DNA from 4 places in the Bacillus sp. CZDM1 genome. Region 1 is predicted to be linked to each of the others. Evidence: riboswitches for the same ligand, from Rfam matches in the RefSeq annotation. Region 1 holds a riboswitch; each other region holds the start of a gene.

The links. A riboswitch is a leader RNA that binds a small molecule or an ion and turns the genes downstream of it on or off. The one in region 1 is predicted to bind cyclic di-GMP.
Region 2: another riboswitch for cyclic di-GMP. It lies ahead of ACY3XC_RS18820 (ATPase, T2SS/T4P/T4SS family); the one in region 1 lies ahead of ACY3XC_RS17540 (DUF3789 domain-containing protein).
Region 3: another riboswitch for cyclic di-GMP. It lies ahead of ACY3XC_RS14985 (hypothetical protein); the one in region 1 lies ahead of ACY3XC_RS17540 (DUF3789 domain-containing protein).
Region 4: another riboswitch for cyclic di-GMP. It lies ahead of ACY3XC_RS20165 (anti-repressor SinI family protein); the one in region 1 lies ahead of ACY3XC_RS17540 (DUF3789 domain-containing protein).

Annotation. Positions count from the first base shown of each region.
Region 1 covers NZ_JBUESO010000007.1:199,155-204,842, reverse strand. Annotated here, with positions in the region: gene ACY3XC_RS17555 (ABC transporter substrate-binding protein) at 1-666, shown strand, start outside; gene ACY3XC_RS17550 (glycoside hydrolase family 32 protein) at 765-2,234, shown strand; gene ACY3XC_RS17545 (carbohydrate kinase family protein) at 2,323-3,255, shown strand; gene ACY3XC_RS17540 (DUF3789 domain-containing protein) at 3,329-3,460, opposite strand; cyclic di-GMP riboswitch class I at 3,506-3,589, opposite strand; gene ACY3XC_RS17535 (C39 family peptidase) at 3,688-4,401, opposite strand; gene ACY3XC_RS17530 (flagellar motor protein MotB) at 4,427-5,152, opposite strand; gene motA (flagellar motor stator protein MotA) at 5,149-5,688, opposite strand, start outside.
Region 2 covers NZ_JBUESO010000008.1:155,913-161,600, reverse strand. Annotated here, with positions in the region: gene ACY3XC_RS18840 (aldehyde ferredoxin oxidoreductase family protein) at 1-420, shown strand, start outside; gene ACY3XC_RS18835 (MoaD-like domain-containing protein) at 477-749, opposite strand; gene ACY3XC_RS18830 (ubiquitin-like small modifier protein 1) at 751-1,023, opposite strand; gene ACY3XC_RS18825 (YisL family protein) at 1,143-1,502, opposite strand; gene ACY3XC_RS18820 (ATPase, T2SS/T4P/T4SS family) at 1,586-2,194, opposite strand; cyclic di-GMP riboswitch class I at 2,400-2,486, opposite strand; gene ACY3XC_RS18815 (spore germination protein) at 2,734-2,958, shown strand; gene ACY3XC_RS18810 (spore germination protein GerPB) at 2,977-3,216, shown strand; gene gerPC (spore germination protein GerPC) at 3,226-3,846, shown strand; gene ACY3XC_RS18800 (spore gernimation protein GerPD) at 3,836-4,006, shown strand; gene ACY3XC_RS18795 (spore germination protein GerPE) at 4,021-4,407, shown strand; gene ACY3XC_RS18790 (spore germination protein) at 4,467-4,685, shown strand; gene addA (helicase-exonuclease AddAB subunit AddA) at 4,727-5,688, opposite strand, start outside.
Region 3 covers NZ_JBUESO010000006.1:23,236-28,923, reverse strand. Annotated here, with positions in the region: gene ACY3XC_RS15005 (glycosyltransferase family protein) at 1-145, shown strand, start outside; gene ACY3XC_RS15000 (VanZ family protein) at 212-676, shown strand; gene ACY3XC_RS14995 (cell wall anchor protein) at 776-1,492, shown strand; gene ACY3XC_RS14990 (class D sortase) at 1,499-2,140, shown strand; cyclic di-GMP riboswitch class I at 2,458-2,544, shown strand; gene ACY3XC_RS14985 (hypothetical protein) at 2,518-2,724, shown strand; gene ACY3XC_RS14980 (IS4 family transposase) at 2,889-4,271, shown strand.
Region 4 covers NZ_JBUESO010000009.1:123,306-128,993, reverse strand. Annotated here, with positions in the region: gene ACY3XC_RS20185 (YtxH domain-containing protein) at 1-170, opposite strand, end outside; gene ACY3XC_RS20180 (DUF1128 domain-containing protein) at 401-628, shown strand; gene map (type I methionyl aminopeptidase) at 654-1,406, opposite strand; gene ACY3XC_RS20170 (helix-turn-helix domain-containing protein) at 1,613-1,942, shown strand; gene ACY3XC_RS20165 (anti-repressor SinI family protein) at 2,117-2,275, opposite strand; cyclic di-GMP riboswitch class I at 2,308-2,395, opposite strand; gene ACY3XC_RS20160 (hypothetical protein) at 3,012-3,176, shown strand; gene hutH (histidine ammonia-lyase) at 3,204-4,721, opposite strand; gene ACY3XC_RS20150 (DNA topoisomerase III) at 5,019-5,688, opposite strand, start outside.

The DNA of each region.
Region 1 (5,688 bases):
ACATGGGATAAAGGAAATATCACTGGAATGGGCGATGATTACGACCTGTTAGCTCCATTAAAAGGTCCAGAAGGTCATCAAAATGTTGCAAGAACAAATGGAATGGGCTTTGACCGCTCACGTTTAGTCGTTACATCAGCAAATAAAAACCTAGAATTAACAGCAAAGTGGATTGACCAGCTTTATGATCCGTCTCAATCCGTACAGAATAACTGGGGTACGTATGGTGACGAAAAGCAACAAAACATTTTTGGAATGGATGAGGCTTCAAAAATGTTAAAACACCTTCCTTTAGAAGGTACAGCACCCGTTGAATTAAGAGAAAAAACATCTGTCGGCGGGCCATTAGCGATCTTAGACAGCTACTACGGTACTGTGACTACCAAACCAGATGATGCTGCTTGGAGATTGAACTTAATGAAAGAAGTAATGGTTCCTTACATGGAAGCCGATAATATTTACCCGCGTGTATTTTTCTCAATTGAAGACCTAGATCGACTTTCTGTGATCGAAACAGATTTGTTTGCTTATATTAAGCGAAAACGTGCCGAATGGATTGCAAATGGCGGCGTTGAAAAAGAATGGAATGAGTATCTAGCAGAATTGGATCGACTTGGATTACAAGAATGGCTTGAGATTAAGCAAAAAGGTTACGATCGAAATTAGGAATAATACCCGGTAAATAGTCTCGAGGCTGTGTCAAGTGCTTTGGCAATTGTACAGCCCTTTTTACTAATGTAATAGATAGAAGGAGCGATAAAAAAATGATACAAACCTATAATGAGCAGTACCGTCCACAATTTCATTTTTCACCAGAAGAAAAGTGGATGAATGACCCGAATGGAATGGTCTTTTTTAATGATGAATATCATTTGTTCTATCAGTACCATCCATTTGGTACGACCTGGGGACCGATGCACTGGGGACATGCGGTAAGCAAGGACCTGATTCATTGGGAGAACCTGCCGATTGCCTTATATCCGGATGAACTAGGTGCCATTTTTTCAGGAAGCGCGGTCGTAGATTGGAAAAATACCACAGGCTTTTTTGAAAAAGATAACCCAGGAATGGTTGCCCTTTATACGAGTGCCGGCACTTACCCTGATTCTGATCGACCGCTTCAGCAGCAAAGCTTAGCATACAGTAAGGATAATGGAAGAACGTGGGTGAAGTTTGAAGGGAATCCTGTCCTTTCAGACGTGAGCCTTACCGATTACCGTGATCCTAAAGTTTTTTGGCATGAAGAGACCAATAAATGGGTGATGGTACTGGCTACGGGTCAAACCATTACGATTTATACTTCCCTTAACTTAAAGGAATGGGAGTTTGCCAGTGAATTTGGACATACTGCTGGTTCACATGATGGCGTATGGGAATGCCCAGACTTATTCAAACTACCAGTAGATGGCGGACAAGAAAAGTGGGTAATGATTGTAAGTATCGGTGATAACGGTCAAACAGCAGAAGGTTCCCGAACACAATATTTCATCGGCCAGTTTGATGGAACCACTTTTGTGAATGACCATGACGATTCGACGATTCTCTGGTTAGATTTCGGCCGGGATAATTATGCGGGTGTAAGCTGGTCTGATATCCAAGATGGAAGACGTATTTATCTTGGCTGGATGAGTAACTGGCGCTATGCCAATCAAGTTCCAACAGAGTCTTGGAGAAGTGCGATGACGTTACCACGAGAATTATCCTTGGCTACAACCGAGGCTGGCGTCCGTTTATTCCAGCAACCCGTTGCAGAGGTGAGTAAGATTAGAAAAGAAACGGAATCTTATTCAAAAATGTCAGTTGAATCAGGGATCCGTGTTTCAATCCCTTTAACTCAGTCTTTAATGGAAATAACTATCGAATTTGAAAAAGTAAGTTCAAGCCAATTTGGATTAATCATACAGCATTCTGAACAAGAAAAAACGGTCATTGGTTATAATGCAGTAGAAGAGAAGTTATTTGTCGACCGAACACTTTCTGGGGAACATAGCTTTTCGACATCTTTCCAAGCTGTACAGGAAGCCCTATTAAAGTTGGATCAGCAAAGGTTGAAACTTCAATTGTTTTTAGATGCTTCTTCTATTGAGGTGTTTGCAAACAATGGTGAGGCTGCTATTACAAGCTTATTGTTCCCGCGTGAATCAAGCAAAGAGCTAATTTTATTTTCAAATGAAGGAACTACAAATGTTTCGCATTTAAAAATAACGGAACTTGATTCTATTTGGAGCAAGTAAGTGAAGTGTGGAAGCTCTAATCGCTTAAATGGTTAGAGCTTTATTTTTTAAAAGGATGGTGTTTGGTTTGAGTTCATCAATTATATGCATGGGTGAATTATTAATCGATTTTTTCTGTACTGATGTGGACATTAACTTAATAGAGGGGCAAAGTTTTCAAAAACAAGCTGGAGGAGCACCGGCTAATGTCTGTGCGACGATTGCCAAATTAGGAGGTACAGCTCTTTTTAGCGGAAAAGTTGGGAATGACCCATTTGGGCAATTTCTAAAGAAGACACTTGATGACGCCAAAGTAGATACATCAATGGTCGTGTTCGATGATTTCCATCCAACCACATTGGCCTTTGTTTCCTTACAGGCAAATGGCGAAAGAGATTTTGTATTTAATCGCGGGGCTGATGCCTTTTTAGTAGAGGAAGAAATTGATAGAGATAAGCTAAATGGGGCAGCTATTCATCATTTTGGTTCTGCCACTGCGTTATTAAGCGATCCCTTTCAATCCACTTATATTCATGTCATGCGTAAGGTGAAGGAACAAGGGAAATTTATTTCATTTGATCCAAATTATCGAAAAGATCTATGGAAAAACAGAATTCCTGCATTTATCGACATGGCAAAGGAGGGAATCGGCTTAGCTGATTTTGTAAAAGTAAGTGATGAGGAGCTAAAACTGATTACGGGGATTAATAACCTGGCTGAGGGAACGGATCTTCTTCATGAGTTAGGTGCAAGAATAGTTGCTGTGACATTAGGGAGTGAGGGAACCTATTTGTCAAATGGGAAAAAGAGCGAAATCGTTCCAAGTGTAAAAATAAAATCCATTGACTCCACGGGTGCTGGTGATGCATTTGTTGGTGCAACCTTATACCAATTCGCAAAAGGTAAACCTGAGATCGAAGACTTCGAAACACTTAAAGAAATCGTTTGTTTTAGTAATAAAGTAGGTGCCTTGGTATGTACGAAGGTAGGAGCCATTACTGCAATACCGACGATAGAAGACATTCTATCTGTAAGATCCTGATAATGCTTGGATGCTAAACAACAGGGTGACAGGCACCGCCCGTGGACACTGTCCACCTGAGGCGGACAGTCCCCTATTCTATTCGATATTCTTTTGGTATTGGCATTTCTATTTGTTGATCGGCGTTTTTTGCTACTGACATTAGACTCATTATGATTATCGCTGTACAAGATCCTGTGATTACACCTGCAATAAAAGTTAACATTATTTTTTCCTCCATTTTTCACATAATCGTAGGACGGGTTACATATTCGGTAACTGGCTAGCCTGGTTTTTAACTTTAGCCCCTGCAGTTTTGCGTCATCACCTTTCGGTCATTTTGCCTTTTCGTACGATTAATGTATTTATTTATTTTTGGTGAATATTCCTTAGTATTCTACTGTATCGGCAACCTTGTTATGAAAGTTTAATAAATTTATCATTTAGCACCTTTTATTTGGGTTCGATGACGATTGCTTGTGAGCCCATCTGCTCCCATGAGGCGATGAAATTTTCTCTGTCTACTTTTTTGTTTTTTGTTCCATAGGGATCGTTAAGATAGATGTATTCTTGGTCATAGCCGGTAATGACGACGCTGTGCATTTTGAAGGTAATCCCAACAGTTCCTTGTGGAGTAGTCCAAGTCTCGAAATCTACTATTGGTGAAAAGTTGCTGGTGGTAATCACCCAAACGGGCAGTCCCTGATTTATTTTTTTCAGAATGGCCGAAAAAGGATAGTTTGATAGATTTTGAACCACCAACTGATCCGTAATATTGGTATTTGCCAAATAAAAAATAGGTCCATGGTAGACACCTAACCCGGGACCGTCCTCCATATTTCCGACAAATCCCATATTGGGATTTCCATTTTGCCCATCCCCATATTGGAGTGGGACACGTGGGATTTGTGCCGCTAGTTGATTTTTATTCACATCGATTCCCCAATATTGAAGTAACATGGCCAAACTTGTTACTTCGCAGCCGTTAAATAACCGGGGTTCTTCCATTTGATTAAGTAATGGTACATCCAATTGGATTTCATTGGCCAGAACCACTTTGGTGAAAGGAGTAGCAACTTCATCCATGTTACCTCCTGTACCTACATCTGCCAATATTGAAAAACAGAAAACTAATAGACTAAAACCATATATAACAACCTTTTTCACAGCTGCATCCTCCAGTCGCAGAAAATTAACTGCCTCGTAAAATCACAACGGTTACCCGCCGATTTGACTGGCGGTTTTCATCCGTATCATTTGGATAAAGCGGCTGATATTCTCCAAATCCTGAAAATTGCATGCGATTTGCTTGAACCTTTTGAGATTCAAAGTAGTGGAGAACACTGGCGGCTCGAGCGGCAGACAATTCCCAATTGGAAGTATAGATTGTATTATGTGCCGGAACATTGTCAGTATGACCCTCGATGCTAATTGGATTAGGAACGGTATTAATCAAGCCGACAAGCCCGTTTAGGGTTTGGAACGAGTGTTCCTTCAAATCCGCTCTGCCAGAATCAAATAAAATGACATCCTTTAATGACACTTCAATCCCTTTTTCCGTATCCTCTAGAGAGACCATATCCTGCAGATTGTTGGTATGGATGTAGCTTTCAAGCTGCTGCTTCAACACATCTAGTTCTTTATCATTCGTTTCTTCCTCGGGTAATCCGACCTCCGGTTGAGGAGAAGAAGGATTGGGGGAAAGACCAGCGTGTACACTTTCTATTTTTGTCCCTGTTAATTCAGATTGAAAGGATTCCATGATGGATTGATATTTTACTTTGTCAACGGTACTGGCTGCATATAAGACAATGAACAATGCTAATAACAGTGTTAATAGGTCAGCATATGGAATCAGCCAGGATTCATCAAAATGTTCATCATGGTCAGTGTTAAAGGCCCTTTTCCGTTTCCTCATGCCGATTTCTCCTCAAAATAATCATCTTCTTCCGGTTGACTTTCTGCTTTAACCCGTTCAGACGGTGGAATATGGACCGTCAGCTTTTTCTCCAAGGCACTAGGCAAAACTCCCTGATAGATAGAGAGCAGCCCTTCAATGATAATCAGCTTTAATTCCTGCTCTTGTTTGGAAAGTCTCTTTAATTTGTTCGCTAGTGGATGCCAAAGGACATAACCGGAAAAAATCCCAAGTAAGGTAGCAATGAAAGCTGCTGAAATCGAATGACCGATTTTTTCTATTTCGGATAATGAGCCGAGAGCAGCAATTAAACCGACTACGGCCCCAAGTACACCAAGCGTCGGAGCATACGTACCCGCTTGGGTAAAAATAAGGGCGCCTGTTTTATGACGCTGTTCAATCGCCTCGACTTCATCGAATAGCACTTCCTCAATGAAATCCGCATCATAGCCATCGATGATCATTTCGAGCCCTTTTTTAAAAAAAGGATCGTCCGTTGATTCTGCGATTTCCTCTAAAGCTAAAAACCCCTCTTT
Region 2 (5,688 bases), on a different contig from region 1:
CTTAAGCCTGAAGGAAAAGGTGAGTTATTAAAAATATTCCAAGATATGCTTGCATTCTCTGATTCTATGAATATTTGTAAATTTTCCTCCTTTTCTGAAAACGCGGAGCATTATGCAGAACAATATAGTGCGATGACTGGTATTTCGATGACAGCTGATGATGTGATGAAGGCTGGAGAAAGAATTTATAACCTAGAGCGTTATTATAATAACCTCGCCGGGTTCGATAAGGAAGAAGATGACTATCTTCCAAAACGATTCACTGAAGAGCCTGCCTCTGGTAATAGTGCTGGGGAAGTTAGCAGAATGGATATCATGCTTGGAGAGTACTATCAAGTACGCGGCTGGGAAAACGGAAAAGTTACCGAAGCAAAACTTCGGGAGCTTGAAATCATCGATTCGGAAAATCAGTTAGTATAATAAATATTCGAAGGCTTCTGCATATTTTGCAGAAGCCTTTTGTTTTAGAAATTTAACTATCCGCCTATCCTCCTGGTTTTCACCCGATATCTATTGATAAGCTCTTTTAGCGTCATATCATCTGAAGCATTAAAGCGAATATGTACAGAATTGACTTTAAATGTAGAAGTAATTGAAAGCTCTTCTTCCCTAACTATTTCTCCGCACCATTCATTAGATTTATAAACATAGGGGAAATCATCTGTCATTTGTTTTCCGCCTAACTCTTCAAAATACATTCCAAGATGCTTCCGATTGATTCCACGAAACTCCAATTCCTGCTCTGGCATATTAACCACCTGCAACTGGAGGAAATAACGCAAATTGATCGGTTTCTTTTACTATGGTTTCAAGACCCTCCAAATGAATAATATTTCTTCCGTTTATAAAAACATGAACAAATGGAAGCAGTTGTTTTTCAAGTGTAAATATTTCATTCTTTAAATCAGGAAACATTTCAACCATTTTATCTAGTACATCAATAACACGTTGACCATCCGGGTTAACCTCTACTCCAACTCCGCCGCAAATTTCCCGGAGATTAGCAAAAACTCTAACTAGCATATGAGACACTCCTCTCCCCTTACTTAAATAGTAAAACTATTTGCAATTCTTGTCATCCTTTTTTGTGCATAAAAAAGGAGCTGCCAAGAAACCGGACAGCTCATTTAAATAAACAGATATTATACATAAAAAATGGACATTGGTAATTTATCAAAACCTAAGTAGAGTACAAGCAAGAACGCGATAGCAAACTGTATCCACAAAACGGAAGTTTTTCTGTTTTGTGCAACCTTACTAAGGATCATTTCAAAAAGGCCAATTACCCAAATCCCTACGACTGCTTTTAGTATATACAACAAATCAATATTGGAAAGCATGAATAGTAGTCCAACACCTGTTGCAATTATCAATAAATAAAGAACTCGCAGTATCATTTGGACAATTTTAGCGCCCTTTTCTTTTCCGCCTTTTAGTAAAAATATAGCGACAATAAATAAAATTAATGCCAAAACCCAAGCTGTTACGTGACCATGAATCATTTATTCTTCCTCCTATGTATGCAATGCTTATAGCAACACTATCATACCATAGGCATCCCTAAAATCCTAAAAAAAAGAAGGTTCTAATAATAAGAACCTTCGAGAGGATTAACAGAAAAAATATCTCTAAGCACAATATTTTCCCCTTCGATTCCCTGAACCTCTGTTATCTTCGTGATTTTTCTTGTTCCATCATTTATTCGTGAAAGGTGGACAATGATGTCAATAGTACTGGCGATTTTTTCCCTAATCGCTTTGATAGGCAAATTCATCCCCTCAAGATAGGCAATGATTTCCAAGCGATCAATCATATTACTTGGACTGCTGGAGTGTCCTGTTGCAAGAAAACCATCAAGTCCTTTATTCTCTGTCCGGAGTATTTCACGTCCTGCCTTTTCACGAACATCTCCAATCATATTCCTTTCCGCTTTTGGGATGAAAGTGGAAAGAGCATTGACAAGGGTTGTTTTACCAGCCCCTGTTCCCCCGCTTACTAGAATATTTAATCTAGCTTTAACACATGTACAGAGGAAGAGAGCCATTTCTTTTGACATGGTCCCATTACGAATTAGATCCTGCAGCTCTAAAGGTTTCCATGAATTCCTTCTATTAGTCAGCCTTTTCGACTGGTACAATTTGTGCTCTGCACCTTGTCCCTGATTATTTTGTTGAACCTGTTTTAATAGTCCCATACAATGCCACCCGCCTTATTCTAGTTTTTTTGAAAACCGCTTTGATCACAAAACATAAAGAAGAAACGATCGGTTTGGCAGGGTTGTTGAATTAGAATAGAAATAACCCCGCCTTTACCGAAAGGGGGGTTAACAATGTAGTACAACAATCCACATAGACATCCCTATGTATATATTGCTGCAGCATAGTAAAACACCCTGTTCTTTCGGTAACTGGCTGGCGTAGTGCAAATGCACCTTAGCCCCTTTAGCTTTGCGTCACTGATTTTCACCAGTTTTGCCTTTATCGAGAATCAGTGTTTTTATTTTCCGACTGACCTCTTAAACACATCATAAGTCCTTTTCTCTTTATCTTATATCCTACTAATATACCATTTTTGATAATTATATAGGTATTTATACCTAATCCTATTATTTTCCCAACATACAACGGTAATATTTTCAAAAGGAACACTTTTTACTTTTATTGGGCGAATGAATCACATTACACCAACCCATACATACGATATTAGGAGAAAAAAAGGTGAAGGGTGTTGTTTATGCCAGCGATTGTAGGAGTTGCTCAAGTCATTTCACTTGGCAGCAGTTCAGTTTTTCATATTGGAGATGTCTATAAAATCATGCCATTTTCATCCGCAAGAACTTTCTCCGGGGCTGGGTCCTTTAATACGGGTGAAAGTTTAAATGTTCATAATAATAATTTAAGTAATACGAACACAAATGATTCAGACGGTATTGATCAAGGAATCTTCCTTAATGCCTAAGGAAAGGTTGGTTTTTAAATGAATTTTTATATCCAGCAATCCATTCAAATAAATTTCATTAAAATTAACAGTATTACAAATTCCTCTGTTCTGCAAATTGGCAGCGCGGGAATTATTAAACCTGCTTCTTATCTATATAACACTGGCGGTTTTAAAGCTCCAGCCCCGACAGCAGGAGGCCCTCAAACAACAAACGGGCAAACTAGCAGTGTTGCAGTACCTTTGGGCGGCGCGGGAAGAGAAGAAGCTAAACAGTGAGGTGATGGTATGTATCAGGATTATTCACAACTTCTTCAATGGGTCCAAATGACTTTACAAACACAGGAAAAGAGAATTGCCATACTGGAACAGACCATTCAAAAACTACAGGAAGAAATGAAGCAATTAAAGGATAAGCCTAGTATTAAGGTTGATAAGATTGAATATAAATTCGATCAATTGAAGGTTGAAACTCTTGACGGAACATTAAACATTGGGCTAAACCCATCGGATTTGGCAAATATTGAAGATTTCGCTGTTCAAAATCAATCGATAAATACACCCATACATCCTAAGGCACAAATGCAGCGGTCTATGAAAATAGAAGAATCTATTTATCATTATTTAGAAACCGACCTGCCAGCACTATTTAAGGAAACTCAAAATCAATTAAATGTAAGTTTAGACGACTCCTATTTAGACTTTATCAAACAAGATATCTTGAAGCAGCTTCCAGCTAGGATAGATTATCATATTCAAAATTCTTCAGCCTCTAACCGTGAAGGTGAAGTTCATACAGAGGAAAGTATAGTTGAATTAATTAAACAGGAAATCAGAAAAGGTATTTTAATATTTATAAATCATTTACCAGAGAACGTGAAAGGAATGAATACACAGAATGAACTTTGAAGTATATAATCGTGAACTCAATGTAGATACCATAAGAATTATGGGAGTAGCAAGTTCTTCACTCGTATTTGTTGGCGACACCCAAACCATTCAATTAGCTTCCACCTTTGACACTCCTGCAGAATCACTTATAATCGGACCATTTGTCCCATTATTTTAGGCAGGCTTAAGAATATGCTCCAGAGAACTTCTGTAGTAAATGCCATTAAAGTGAACTCGGCTTCCTTTGCCTCTACCATTCAACTCGGAGATTCCCGAATCATTAATGGTTTTTCACGAGCCTTAGCTGTTCAACGGGAAGCTGATGTATTCTATGCCAAAGAAGGAAATTTTTCAAGATTTCCTGTTTTTTCAGAACCAATTCCTTTACTGCCAATCAACGAAAAAATAACAATTTCCACTCATAATACTCTTCCTGTCATTAAGGTCAATAATATCTCCATCCTCGCAATGTCTTCCGCTGCCATTCTTCATGTCGGAAACAGTGAAATCGTCTCAATGGAAGCCAGGGTTAAACATATCAGGCAGCTATTCCATAAAGACAATGAACAAGGCAATTGACTTTTGAATAGGATATCACATAATTTGTAAGTGTTAATAATGAAAAGGATGTATTAAAAATGCCAGCGATAATTGGTCCAGTTCAGATTGTTAATGTAAGCGGTGGAGTTGTACAGTTCGGGGATACAGTCTATATCTCTCCAAAAAGTGCCTCAAAGACCAATGCAGGTTCTGGGGGCTTTAATACAGGGGGAATTATCTTTACAGCCAACGGAATAAGCGGTACAAATGTACTTGATGCCAATTTGCTCGACCAGCCAATAGGCGGGAATAACTAATTAACGACATAAACCACAGTAGGTTTATGTCGTTAATTTTATTATTCTAAATTTAGAATATGAGCGCCGTCAAAGAAGAATAGATATCTTTCATTGACTTTTCGCTTCCAGATTTGTTCCAATGCTTTTGTATATAAATTGATTTGCAATCGGTATCGCTCTTCTAGTATTGGTTTAGCTTGAATAAATCCACCCTTGTAACGGTCAGAAATGCCATCTGATTTAAAGTCAATAAGTACAAGTCCATTCTCATCCTCAAAAACACAGTCGATTATCCCTTGTACAAAAACAGATTCATCTTCATCTTTCCATGCTGGATAGACTTCTGATGCAGGCAATGAAAGAGTAAAGGGTATTTCTCGATTGACCACTTTTGCATTCATAATCCTTTTGCCTAAATCTGACTCGAAAAATTCTACAATTAGCTGGGTATTAATGGCCTCTGCCTGCTCAACCGTTAACAGTTCATCGGTAACCATCCGCTCTACTTGAGCCTCAATGTTCTCTAACGTAACAGGTCTTGTCAAATCGACATGCTGCATGACCATATGGAGGGCTGTCCCTCTCTCAGCAGGGCTCAAGGACTTTTCCTGCATAAACTTAGGACGTTTCGTGATTGATTTTTTAAACTTACTCAGCAATTCGGTACCGCTCTGCTCATCAGACATTTCCCGCTGACGCTTCATTTCTGAAACGGATTGCTTGGAGCGATGTGTCGAGGCATTGGCAAAGGAATATTCCCATGTTAATCGAGACATAATTTCTTCCCCAAAGGGAGAAGTTTTTGGAATAATTTCCTTTTTTTCTACCCGCTCTAGTATAGTGTCTGTTTCCATATTCTTAATGATTTCCTGGCTTTTTACTTCTTCAGCACTCATTACTGTCATTTTCCATGCCGAAGGGTGACAGGTAATCTCGGTTGGAATAAGCGTATTATCAGATTTTCTGAATTCTTGGCTATCCTGATGCCGAATAAGCGCTGGCCCAATCCAATCCATATAAC
Region 3 (5,688 bases), on a different contig from region 1:
TGAGCTAATGGAGTGGGGAGAATTTAAAACGTATCAGATTGATTTATCAATGTTTGATCAATTGAAAGCTAAGGCAAAAAGGATTGAAACCATTCACCATAATCAAGCTGAAAAAATAGCTAATGATTTAATAAGTCTGATATGATCAGTAGTCTTTTCTACAAACATTGTTAAAGGACCATGGGTGTTGATATGTAAAGGAGTTTAGTTTATGGGTAAAAGAAAATGGTGGATACTTGCTGCCATTACCTGGATGGCAGCCATATTCATCGTTACCCAATTGCCGTACTTCACAGGGAAGAATACCGCAAAGGTAATTGAAAAAGCAGTTGTAACGGAACAAAATGCAGTTAACAACACAATTGTTACCAGTGCTGAGAATATCAATGAGCTAAATCTCATCGTTCGAAAGGTCACACATGTTATGGTCTTTGGAATTCTCTCAGTCTTACTGTTTAAGTCCCTTGAAACCTTTCGTTTTGGCTATATCCTTTCATGGATTCTTACCGTTCTTTATGCACTATCAGATGAATGGCACCAATCCTTTATGCCTGGGAGAGTTGCTGCATTTAGGGATGTATTAATTGATTCCTTGGGCGCATTTATTGCTTTATTTCTACTATATTTAATTACCAAAAAGAGGAAATGTAAAGTGAGTAAGGAAAAAGTCTCTTAAATTTCTACAATAATTTACATTAACTACTACTTTGGATTGAGAAATCTAGCAAAATATGTTATTTTTATAGAAACTATAAAAATATTGAGGGTGGAAAAATTGAATTTAAAAGCAACGTTGAAAAGGGGTTCTGTTATCGCAGCACTAAGCCTGAGCTTGTCTGCATTTGCTGCACTTCCAGGAAATGATGTTCTTGCAGCAGGTAACAGCAATCCCCAGGCACAAAAATTAGTAGATTCATTAAAGGCGTTAAATATTGCTGAAGTAGATTATTTATACGCTTATCTACAATCTGTTAATTTAAGTGATGCTGAGTATCAAGGAATTCTTGCTAATACGCAAACCGTTAGTCAAATTTTAAAGGGTGCAGCCAATCCGGAAGATCTTCCTAATGCACAGAAAGTAGAAGTTGCACGCTTATTCCTAGAGAGCGTTAAGTTAGCACACCTTCAAGCAGCCATTACGGACGAGCAGGGCAATCCGATTGATATCACAACCTATAAGGCTGGATCATCTACGTTAGTGATTCAGTTAAAGGATCTAAAAGGAAACGTACTAGCAATAGTCGATCCGAAGAAAGAAGATTTAACCATTAGTGCCATTCAAGCAAAAATGAACGCATTAAAAGGTGCCGTTCAAGCTAAAAAACAACTAGATAAAGCTGGAACCTTCGTTCCAATGCCAAATGCTCCACTTCCTAACACAGACAGCAACACCGTAGATTACATGGCTTTAGGCGGATTATTAATCCTACTAGGCGGAATTGCGATTGTACCAGCAGCACGCTTGGTACGCAAATCCGAAATTGAAGCTTAATCGAACATGGAAAAGGTAAGAAAAAAGAAGCGCAAAAAGACGTGGGTTCAGAAGTGGAAATGGGTACTTCTTAGCATCCCTGTCGCGCTTATCCTAGTTGGTGTTGGAATTGTAGCCTTTTTTGGATGGGATTTATCAAAACAGACCGTCTTGTTAGCGCACGAAGTGGTTGATGAATACGAACCAGAATTACCTGATCAGACGTTTGACCAGCCTTGGCCTAAACTGCCGGACCCAGGTTCATCTATTGGTGAACTACAATTTACCTCCATTGACTTAACTGTTCCTGTTGTCCAAGGTACACACGACAATGAGTTGAAAAAAGGTGCAGGCCATTTCGCTGGCAGTGCCCTGCCTGGTCAAGGTGGAAATGTCATCTTAAGCGGACACCGGGATACGGTATTCAGGAAGCTAGAAAACCTAAAACTAGGTGAACAACTGACCTTTGATACGCCATATGGGGAATTCGTTTACGAAGCCATTGACTTTAAAATTGTCCCTGCAGACGACATGACCGTCATGGTGCCAACCGATTACGAAACCCTTACCCTAACAACCTGCTACCCATTTGACTTCATAGGGGACGCACCTGACCGGTATATTGTTTATACAAAGTTGGTTTCTAGTCCTATTATTGCTAGTAACTAAAAGAAGCAGCCTGATGAATTATTTATCAGGCTGCTTTATTGTTTTTGATAAATACCACTACCTTTAGTGGTGTATTTCAAAACTAACACCTGCGTTGTTAGTTGAATACCGGTGACTGTGGGGAGATTCCGAAAATAGACGATATTATTCTGATTTGGGGTATTAAGAATAGTTAATTGTAGAATTTAGACAATCTAAAAATTTTGTCGAATTATAGCACATTTTATCTGTTTTTGTATTTTTATTATTTTTAAATGGGTAATTGGTCTATTACCTGCAAGTAATTAATGATATATTTAACTGGTAAATACATAGTTCGTACGAAAGGGCAAATCCATTGAAAGATGGTGGCGCAAAACTATAGGGGCTAAGGTTTCGTGAAACTAGGCCAGCCAGATGCCGAATATGATCACCTTCCTACGAATTATAAAACACTATTAGGAGGTAATAATATGTTTATATTTCTTGCAGGTCTATTCGTCGGTTCCTTTTCAGTGCTCTTAATCATGAGCCTTATGGTTGCAGCAAAAAAGGGAGACCACCAGTTAGAAATGTTTCGGGATGAAAGGGCTTACCAAAACTAAGTGCCACGGTCACCAAACGTATTTCATTATTGTTTCACAAATTGGAAATTGTCCAATGGCTATGGTGCCTGTCACCATAGCCATCAAGCTAAGCGAATAACTTTCAATTTTACCAAAATGGACCTATTCTTTCTTTGAAACCTAAAGAAAGGTAGGTCTTTATTATGTTAAATCGTAAACTGAGAGTGGAAGAGGATTTTCAACTAATTTCCGACGAGTTGACCAAGATTTTTAGCCCTAATTTCCTCAATGATTTGGCTAGAAAAGATTTGTTTCTTCAGAGGTCCAGCAAATTCAAACCTAAGGATTTTATTGCACTTTGCGGGTTTCTGAATCATCAGTCAGGAAAAAAGTCGTTAACCCAATTATGTGGTGTTTTAGCCTCCGAAAGAAACATTTCCCTTAGTACAGAAGGGTTAAACCAACGATTTTGCGCAGCCGGAGTAAATTTATTGAAGGATGTTTTTTCTTCACTCATTTCAAAACAGCTCTTATCCGATCTTCTCCCAAGTCTTCGTCATCCAAAAATTGGCCGAATCCGAATATTGGATTCCACTTCCTTTGAACTGGCCACAGTCTATCAGGAAAAATACTTCGGATATCACAAATCAGGTGTCAGGATTCAACTGGAGTACGAGCTGCTTAAGGGGGAACTTTTGCATCTTGTTGTACAAGATCAGTTGGATAGTGATCACGTTTTTGCAGAAGAGATTATGAGTACCATCCAAAAGTTTGATTTGATTATTCGTGATTTAGGATATTTTTCTTATAAAACCCTGAGATCGATTAGTGAAGCAGAAGCCTATTATATTTCAAGGGCGACAACGAAAATACTTGCTTATGTCAAGGATGGAATGGAGAATTTCGTCAGATTAGACATAGAAAAAATAATGGAAGAGATGGAGATTGGTGAGACAAGAGAAATAGAAAATATCTATGCAGGGAAGGGAAAGCTGAAAATCCCACGGCTCATTTTGTGTAAATTAACGGATGAACAGACGGAAAAGAGGTTAAAAAAGAGGAAAAGAAAAGAAATAAAAAATGGTGTGAAATTTTCACACCAAACCAAAAAGCTCTCAGGATTGAACATGTTCATAACTAATATACCATATAATGTAATTTCAAAGAAAAAAATACAACCTCTATATTCTCTCAGATGGCAAATAGAAATTTTATTTAAGGCATGGAAATCGATATACGATATAAATAAAGTAAAGAAAATGAAAGTAGAACGATTCGAATGCCATCTTTATGGGACCCTTATATCACTACTTATCACATCTACTTTAGCATTTAAAATTCGAGAACTTCTTTACTTAAAAAAGGAGAAAGAAATAAGCGAATTTAAGGCCTTCTCCATCATAAAGGAATTCCTCGCCACACTTTACCAGGCGTTAATGGAAGGAGGTGAGGCTCTTTTAGCCAATATAGAGGTTATGTTTGAACAGGTAGAAAAAAACGGACAAAAAGCGAAACGACGGAAGAAAAGGACCCCTTTTGAGATCCTTCTTGGCGTGTTCGAAAAAGGCAATATGAAAGCTGCTTAAGCGATTTTGTGAACATAAATATTAAAAAAAAGCCTAGTTTTGAAGGCTTATTAAAGTATGCACTTTTTTAGAATGTAATTTAGCAGCGAATTAGGAATCACAAGAGTAGACAAAATTCCCGCTATTGTCGAAAAATTCGCTTGATGGCTATGGTGCCTGTCACTCCCCGATTTTTGTCGAGGATTGATAGGTTATTAGATAGAAAATGGTAGAATAGAGTTGCAGGGAGAAGTGTTACCAACACTTCTCTTTTTTAGTGGGCGGACTATGGGGACGGTTCTCGCGGTTCTGATATGATAGTTCTGTAAGGTATATGGGTAATTTCAAACTACTTCAACTAGGATAAATTCTTTTTATCTATGAGATAAGCATGTACAAGAGCAAGACAACAGAAATAACGTCATCTTTAGAATCGGCACTTAAATTTTGGGGTCAGACCCCAACTCAAGTTAATAGAAACTGATGTTTTATTCCATTATAGGGCGCGATTGTGGTATAACACCGAGTGATAAAAAAATAAATGCATATTATTCCCTCCTCGTAAATTTGTCACTATTGGACAAAATATATTATGGGACAGTGATGCTAAAACAATAGCACTTCCCTATAAAAACAAGGAAATTCTTTCCTACTATAAGGGAAGTTCGGCTTTTGTTTATGATGAGGGTTACCAAATATTTCTGTTTTTTGTAATTAATCTGTTTCTTTCACATTGGTTGTCTGTCTCCTATAAGACACAGTGTATTCTTAAGGTACAATAGCCATATGATAGAAGAATCTTTTATTCCTTTAAGTACACATCTCCATATTAGTTAACCCCAAATTTAATAAATCGGAGGTATGAATGTGTTGAAAAACAAATTAAAAAAATTAATAAATGATCCAAAAGTACAAAAAATAGTAAAAGAAAAGGTAATTCCTTTTGTGAAAAAAGAAATTGAAAAGAGAAAAACAAATAAATCGTAATCCTTAAAAAAGTCAATGCGACATAAGCAGTCATTTTGACTTTTTTTATTTGCTGGATGTTAAAAGGTATCCTAAAAATTCGTTCATATAGACAAAAAAATATCCCCGTTTTTAGTAGATATATAGGGTATCAATAAGGAAATGAATTACTTTTAATCCCTAAGGAGCTATAACGATATCGAATACGTAGATCGTAGAGATGGTTTTTTAAAAGGGGTGGAAGCTATATTTTTGATTCTCTCATAAATGTATACAGAGATTATTCCAATGGCTAAATCAGAACATTATTGTAGTAGCTTATACAAGAATCGGGCGCTTTTCCTGAGTAAAGAAAGCGTCCTTTTTTTGTGTTTCAAGGTTCTCATAGTTTGGTAATTTTTTTGAAAAAATAAATTCAAATCCAAAAAGAGGAATCCATTTTGATCAATCTTTTTTCAAAATGGATTCTTTT
Region 4 (5,688 bases), on a different contig from region 1:
TTAACATTTTCTGTGATTTCCTTAGGATGGCGAACAGCATAAGATACTTGCTCATACGCCTTTTTCGCATTCACCCTCATATCCTGTCGTGTTTTTTTATCTAATAAGCTTAGAGCTCCACCCGCTATCGCTCCATAGAACATACCTTTAAAAAATAAATTTTTACCCATTTTTAACCTCTCCTTCCATATGGTTTTTATCATCCATTTCATCACTATGAAAAAAATACCAACTTTCATCACTTTATATTTTGCTTTAAGCTTGCAGTCAAAAGCAAGAGAAGGGCAGATATTTATCTATTTATTTTGTAAACCTTAATAAAAGAAGCTGCCCAAGTTTAGATTGACATCTAGTAGTGAAAATGAAAAGATAAAGTTACGTATGTTGAAAGGGTGACGGGATGAATTTATCAGAAAAGACAGTAGAAAATGTGGAATACATGATCGAACAAATTAAAGAAAAATTAAAGGTATTAAATCTTGGAGCCATTAAATCTTCACACTTTGATGAAGAAATGTATGAGGAATTAAAAGAAATCTATGAAATGGTCATGAAAAAACCTTCGTTTAGCCCAAATGAAATGCAGGCATTGGTGGAAGAACTAGGGAACCTTCGTAAGAATAAGTAAAACAGATCTCGAGGAGATCTGTTTTTTATTTATCCTGATCAGTTAATATAATCGGTCCATCCTTCGTAATGGCAATGGTATGTTCATATTGAGCAGAAAACTTACCATCAATAGTCCTAGCTGTCCATCCATTACTATCCATCTTCGTTTGGTACATTCCAGCGTTAACCATTGGCTCTATAGTAAAAACCATACCTTCTTTAATTCGTGGTCCTTTTCCAGGCAGTCCGTAATGTGGTACATCCGGTTTCTCATGAATGACAGCCCCAATTCCATGACCGATAAAGTCACGAACAACCGAAAATCCTTCCCCTTCGACATAGGTTTGAATGGCATGACCGATATCTCCAATCCTATTTCCAGGGACAGACTGTTCAATACCTTTATAGAGAGCTTCCTTTGTTACCTTTAATAAATGTTCTGTTTCTAAAGAAACTCTTCCAACAGCATAGCTCCATGCGGAATCAGCTAACCCCCCGTTATAATTGACCACCATATCGATGGTGACAATATCACCTTCTTTTAATGGTTCCTTTCTAGGAAAGCCATGGCATACCTCGTCATTAATACTGGCACAGGTAGCATATTTATAGCCCTTATAGCCCTTTTGCTGTGGGGTTGCCTTGTGTTTAGCAAGGAATTCATCAACAAACTGATCAATCTCCCAAGTTGTTACACCTGGTTTTATCATTTTTGCAATTTCTTTATGACATGATGCGAGAATTTCTCCTGCTTTTTTCATGGCATCGATTTCCCGCTGTGATTTAAGAACAATCATCCTCTTCCCAACCTTTTTTTATTATTTTTATGTATTTTTGCAGATTTGGAAACACTCTTTAATATTATCGTTATCAAACCATTATTTCAAAAAGTTTTCGCTATTTAGGAATTTTTTGTGAAAGTCAACCGTTCTTAATATGGAACTTTTTCATCTTTTCTGATAAAATTATTGTAGTAATAATAAAAATTAGGTGTGTGAGACCAATGATCGGTGATCGTGTTAAAAAACTTCGTTTAGAAAAAAAAATGTCATTATCAGAACTTGCTGAACAAGCTGGAGTTGCTAAATCCTATTTAAGCTCTCTGGAAAGAAACCTGCAAAGGAATCCGTCTATTCAGTTCCTTGAAAAAATTTCCTCTGTATTACACGTACCTGTTGAACATCTAATAAATGAACAGATTAACAAAGAAGAATTAGATAGTGATTGGATGAACATTGTAAAAGAGGCAATGGATTCTGGTGTATCGAAAGAACAATTTCGCGATTTTATTGAATTTAATAAATGGCGAATCGGTCAAAATAATGAAGAATAAAGAAAAGCGGATGGCGCCCGCCTATCGGCGACAAGCATAAGTCTAGCCGGCTGAAAGGTTGGTTTTTAACCTTTTGGACGGATTGGCTGTAGACCCGCGAGCCGATGGCGCCTAGAGTTGGACAATAAAAGAACAAAGCATACTACCATATTTGTAGTATGCTTTGTTCTTCTTTTATGTATCTTGGCGATTCTTTACTAGAACCTCTCTAACTTCGTTCTGATGGAGAAAATCAAGTATTGTTTCCTTCGAAATCCCTAGAGCTTTTGCTTCTACGATAAGAGCTAACCATTCTGCATCCATTCCACTCGTCATACCATCCGTTAGTGACACTTTCATCCACTCCTAAAATACATTTTCGTATTCCAGGCAGCCCGGCCATCATAGTAAAAAATATACCTTAGATCCTCGGCTTTGCGTCCCCATTTTTCAGTGAGTTTGCCTTTTTCTGTTTCATATTGCTCATAAATCATTGATTATTCAGTAAATTCCGTAGATAACTTTTCCTATTTCGTGATTACTATGTTCATTATATATAGTACTTTATTAGTATCGTGTTGTTTTTTGTCAAATACTTTAGTCTTTCGAACCTTTTTTTTACACAAATTCTACCAATTTTCTACATAAAAACCTTGGAGTATTCACAAAATGTAGAAAGTTTATCATTCAAATGGAAGTTTAATGGAAAATAAGGGAATTAACAGTCGAAAATAGGATGTTTACCCTAGAACTAAACTTTGAAATTAGGTTGAAAGAGCTAGAAATTACTGTGAAATTTGTTTATTTTGTGACGATTGACAATAACTGTTAACAGCATTACAATATACTAAATATTATAAATATTCAAATAATGGTGGTGATTTCAGTCTATGACAGCCATACATGTGTTGAATTTCGTAATACCAATTGCCTTTTTAGTATTTTTTGGTTTCCTTATTGACACCATGTGCAGTCCTGCAAAGTCTGATGAAAAAATTAAAGAAGAATAATTCTCTTATCCTCCTCTTCTTCACTAATAAATTTCCTTCGTTTGGGAATGATACATTCGTAGACGAAAGGAGTGTTTCATTTGGCACGTGGAGAACATTTTAATCATAAAAAGAAAGGTCATCCTGGTAATTTACCAAAGGATAACCAAACTGAAAGGCATTCAAAGGATGCCATCGGTGACGAGGAGTTCCTTGTAGTACGAGAAGCATTTAAGAATAGAGTTGAAACGGAAGAAATAGAGTAAAAGGCGTGAACTTCACGCCTTTTTTGCTTATTTTACATTATCAAATTTTTGAATGAGTTTCTTAAGATCCCATTCTTTTAGACCTTCTGCTGCCCTCTCGATGTCTTTTGAAAAGATTCGATCCTTCTTTATAGAAGGAACAAGCTCTCTTCCCTTCTCATATATCGTCTTTGTCTGGCAGGCCATTTTTTCCACCCCGCGAATCTCAACCGCCTGCATGGCACAAATGAGTTCAATTGCCAGCACTCGTCTTGCATTCTGAATGATTTGATAAGCATGTCTAGAGGCAATGGTACCCATACTCACATGATCTTCCTGATTGGCAGATGAGGGAATGGAATCGACACTTGCAGGATGGGCAAGTGTTTTATTCTCTGATACCAACGACGCGGCAGCATATTGCATAATCATCGCACCTGACTGCAATCCAGGTTCAGGACTTAGGAAAGGCGGCAGATCGTTCAACTGTGGGTTTACTAATCGCTCAATCCGTCTTTCAGATATATTTGCAAGCTCCGCTACTGCAATCTTCATAAAATCCATTGCGAATGCAATTGGCTGACCATGAAAATTCCCTCCAGAAATAACCTTTTCTCCATCATCAAAAATAAGTGGATTGTCTGTAGCCGCATTCATTTCAATTTCTAATTTTTCCTTAACATAATCAAGTGCCTGCCAGGATGCCCCGTGTACCTGTGGAATACACCTTAGAGAATAAGCGTCCTGAACACGGTATTCTCCTTGAACCGTGGTTAATAAACTATCACTAAGATACCTGCGGATTCTTGCTGCCGTATCAATCTGCTGCTGGTATCCCCTTGCTACATGAACTTCCTCAGCAAATGCATCAATGATCCCGTTTAACCCTTCCATTGTCATCGCTGCAATGAGTTCACTTTCAAATGCCAGCTGTTCAGCTTCAAGATAGCCGACCACTCCCATAGCTGTCATTGCCTGTGTTCCATTAATTAACGCAAGACCCTCTTTTGCCTCTAATGTTAGGGGCAGGATTCCTTCCATTTGAAGCGCATGGATTGACTCCATCCGATTTCCTTTGTAAAATACTTCACCTTCCCCTATCAGCACTAATGCTAAATGGGAGAGAGGAGCTAAATCACCGCTTGCACCTAAAGAACCTTGCTGAGGAATAACCGGTATGATTTCTGTATTAACCAGTTCTAAAAGTTTCTCAATCAGAATTGGCCGAACTCCTGAGTACCCTTTTAAAAGGGCATTGGCACGTAAAAGAACCATTGCTTTTGAAACAATTTCCGGAAAGGGGTCCCCCACCCCGCAAGCATGTGAGCGAATTAAATTGAGCTGTAAATCCCTGACATGCTCTTTATTGATTAATACATCACTAAACTTCCCAAATCCCGTATTAATACCGTAAACTACTTTGTGCTCGGAAACGATTCTTTCTACCGCTTCACGGCTCTTTTTTACAAGATCCATACTTTTTTCTGAAGCAAAAACCTTCTCTTTTCGATATAAAACATCTTTCATTTGATCCAATGTTAAACTTTGACCTGTTAGCATAATCATATTTCTCACCTCTACCACTTTAATAGAATAAAGAAAGAGGCTGGATTCCACATCACATTAGATTTGGAGTCCAGCCTCTTTTATTAACATATTCGAATAATATTTTGTTTTTGGATGCCTCATAGGTTATCAGTCCATTCAAATATTTTTATTCTAATAGTTATTGTATGTGATGAAAAGCTTGATTGTCAACAGAATTGTCAGAATTTTAGCACGATAATACTTTAGCACAATAATACAAAAAAGTTGAAGTGCCTATCTAAACTTCTAGATGGACACTTCAACTTTTTTAATACTTTAATCAAATTTTATCCCTTTTAATAAGTCTGCAAAGGCATTATTAATCGGTTCAGCTTCTTTTTCTTGCTGTTTTAAATACTTTTGTACAGTACGTTTATCCACTTTTCCACCAGTTTCTTTCTTGCGTCGTGCTTCAAAAGCAGATAGTTTCTCGCGATATCCACATGTACATGCGAAGATTTGACCATTACCTTCACCACGAAGTTCCATTTTCTTTTTACATTGAGGGCAGCGTGCGTTGGTTACGCGAGCAACATTCTTTTTATGACCACAGTCACGATCCTGGCAGACAAGCATTTTGCCTTTCTTGCCGTTTACCTCTAGCATTGGTTTTCCACAGTCAGGGCATGATTTTGTGGAGATGTTGTCGTGCTTGTATTTTTTATCGCTTGCTTTAATTTCTGCAACGATTTTTTTGGTATGTTCTTTCATTTCATTTATGAACACATCTTTTTTAAGTTTCCCTTTAGCAATCAGCTCAAGTTTTTGTTCCCACTCAGCTGTTGTCGCTGGCGATTTTAATTCTCCTGGTACTAAATCTAGTAACTGCCGGCCTTTAGACGTGATATAGATTTCTTTTCCACCACGTTTTTCAATTAGAAATGAATTGAATAATTTATCAATAATATCAGCGCGAGTGGCAACTGTACCAAGTCCGCCAGTTGAT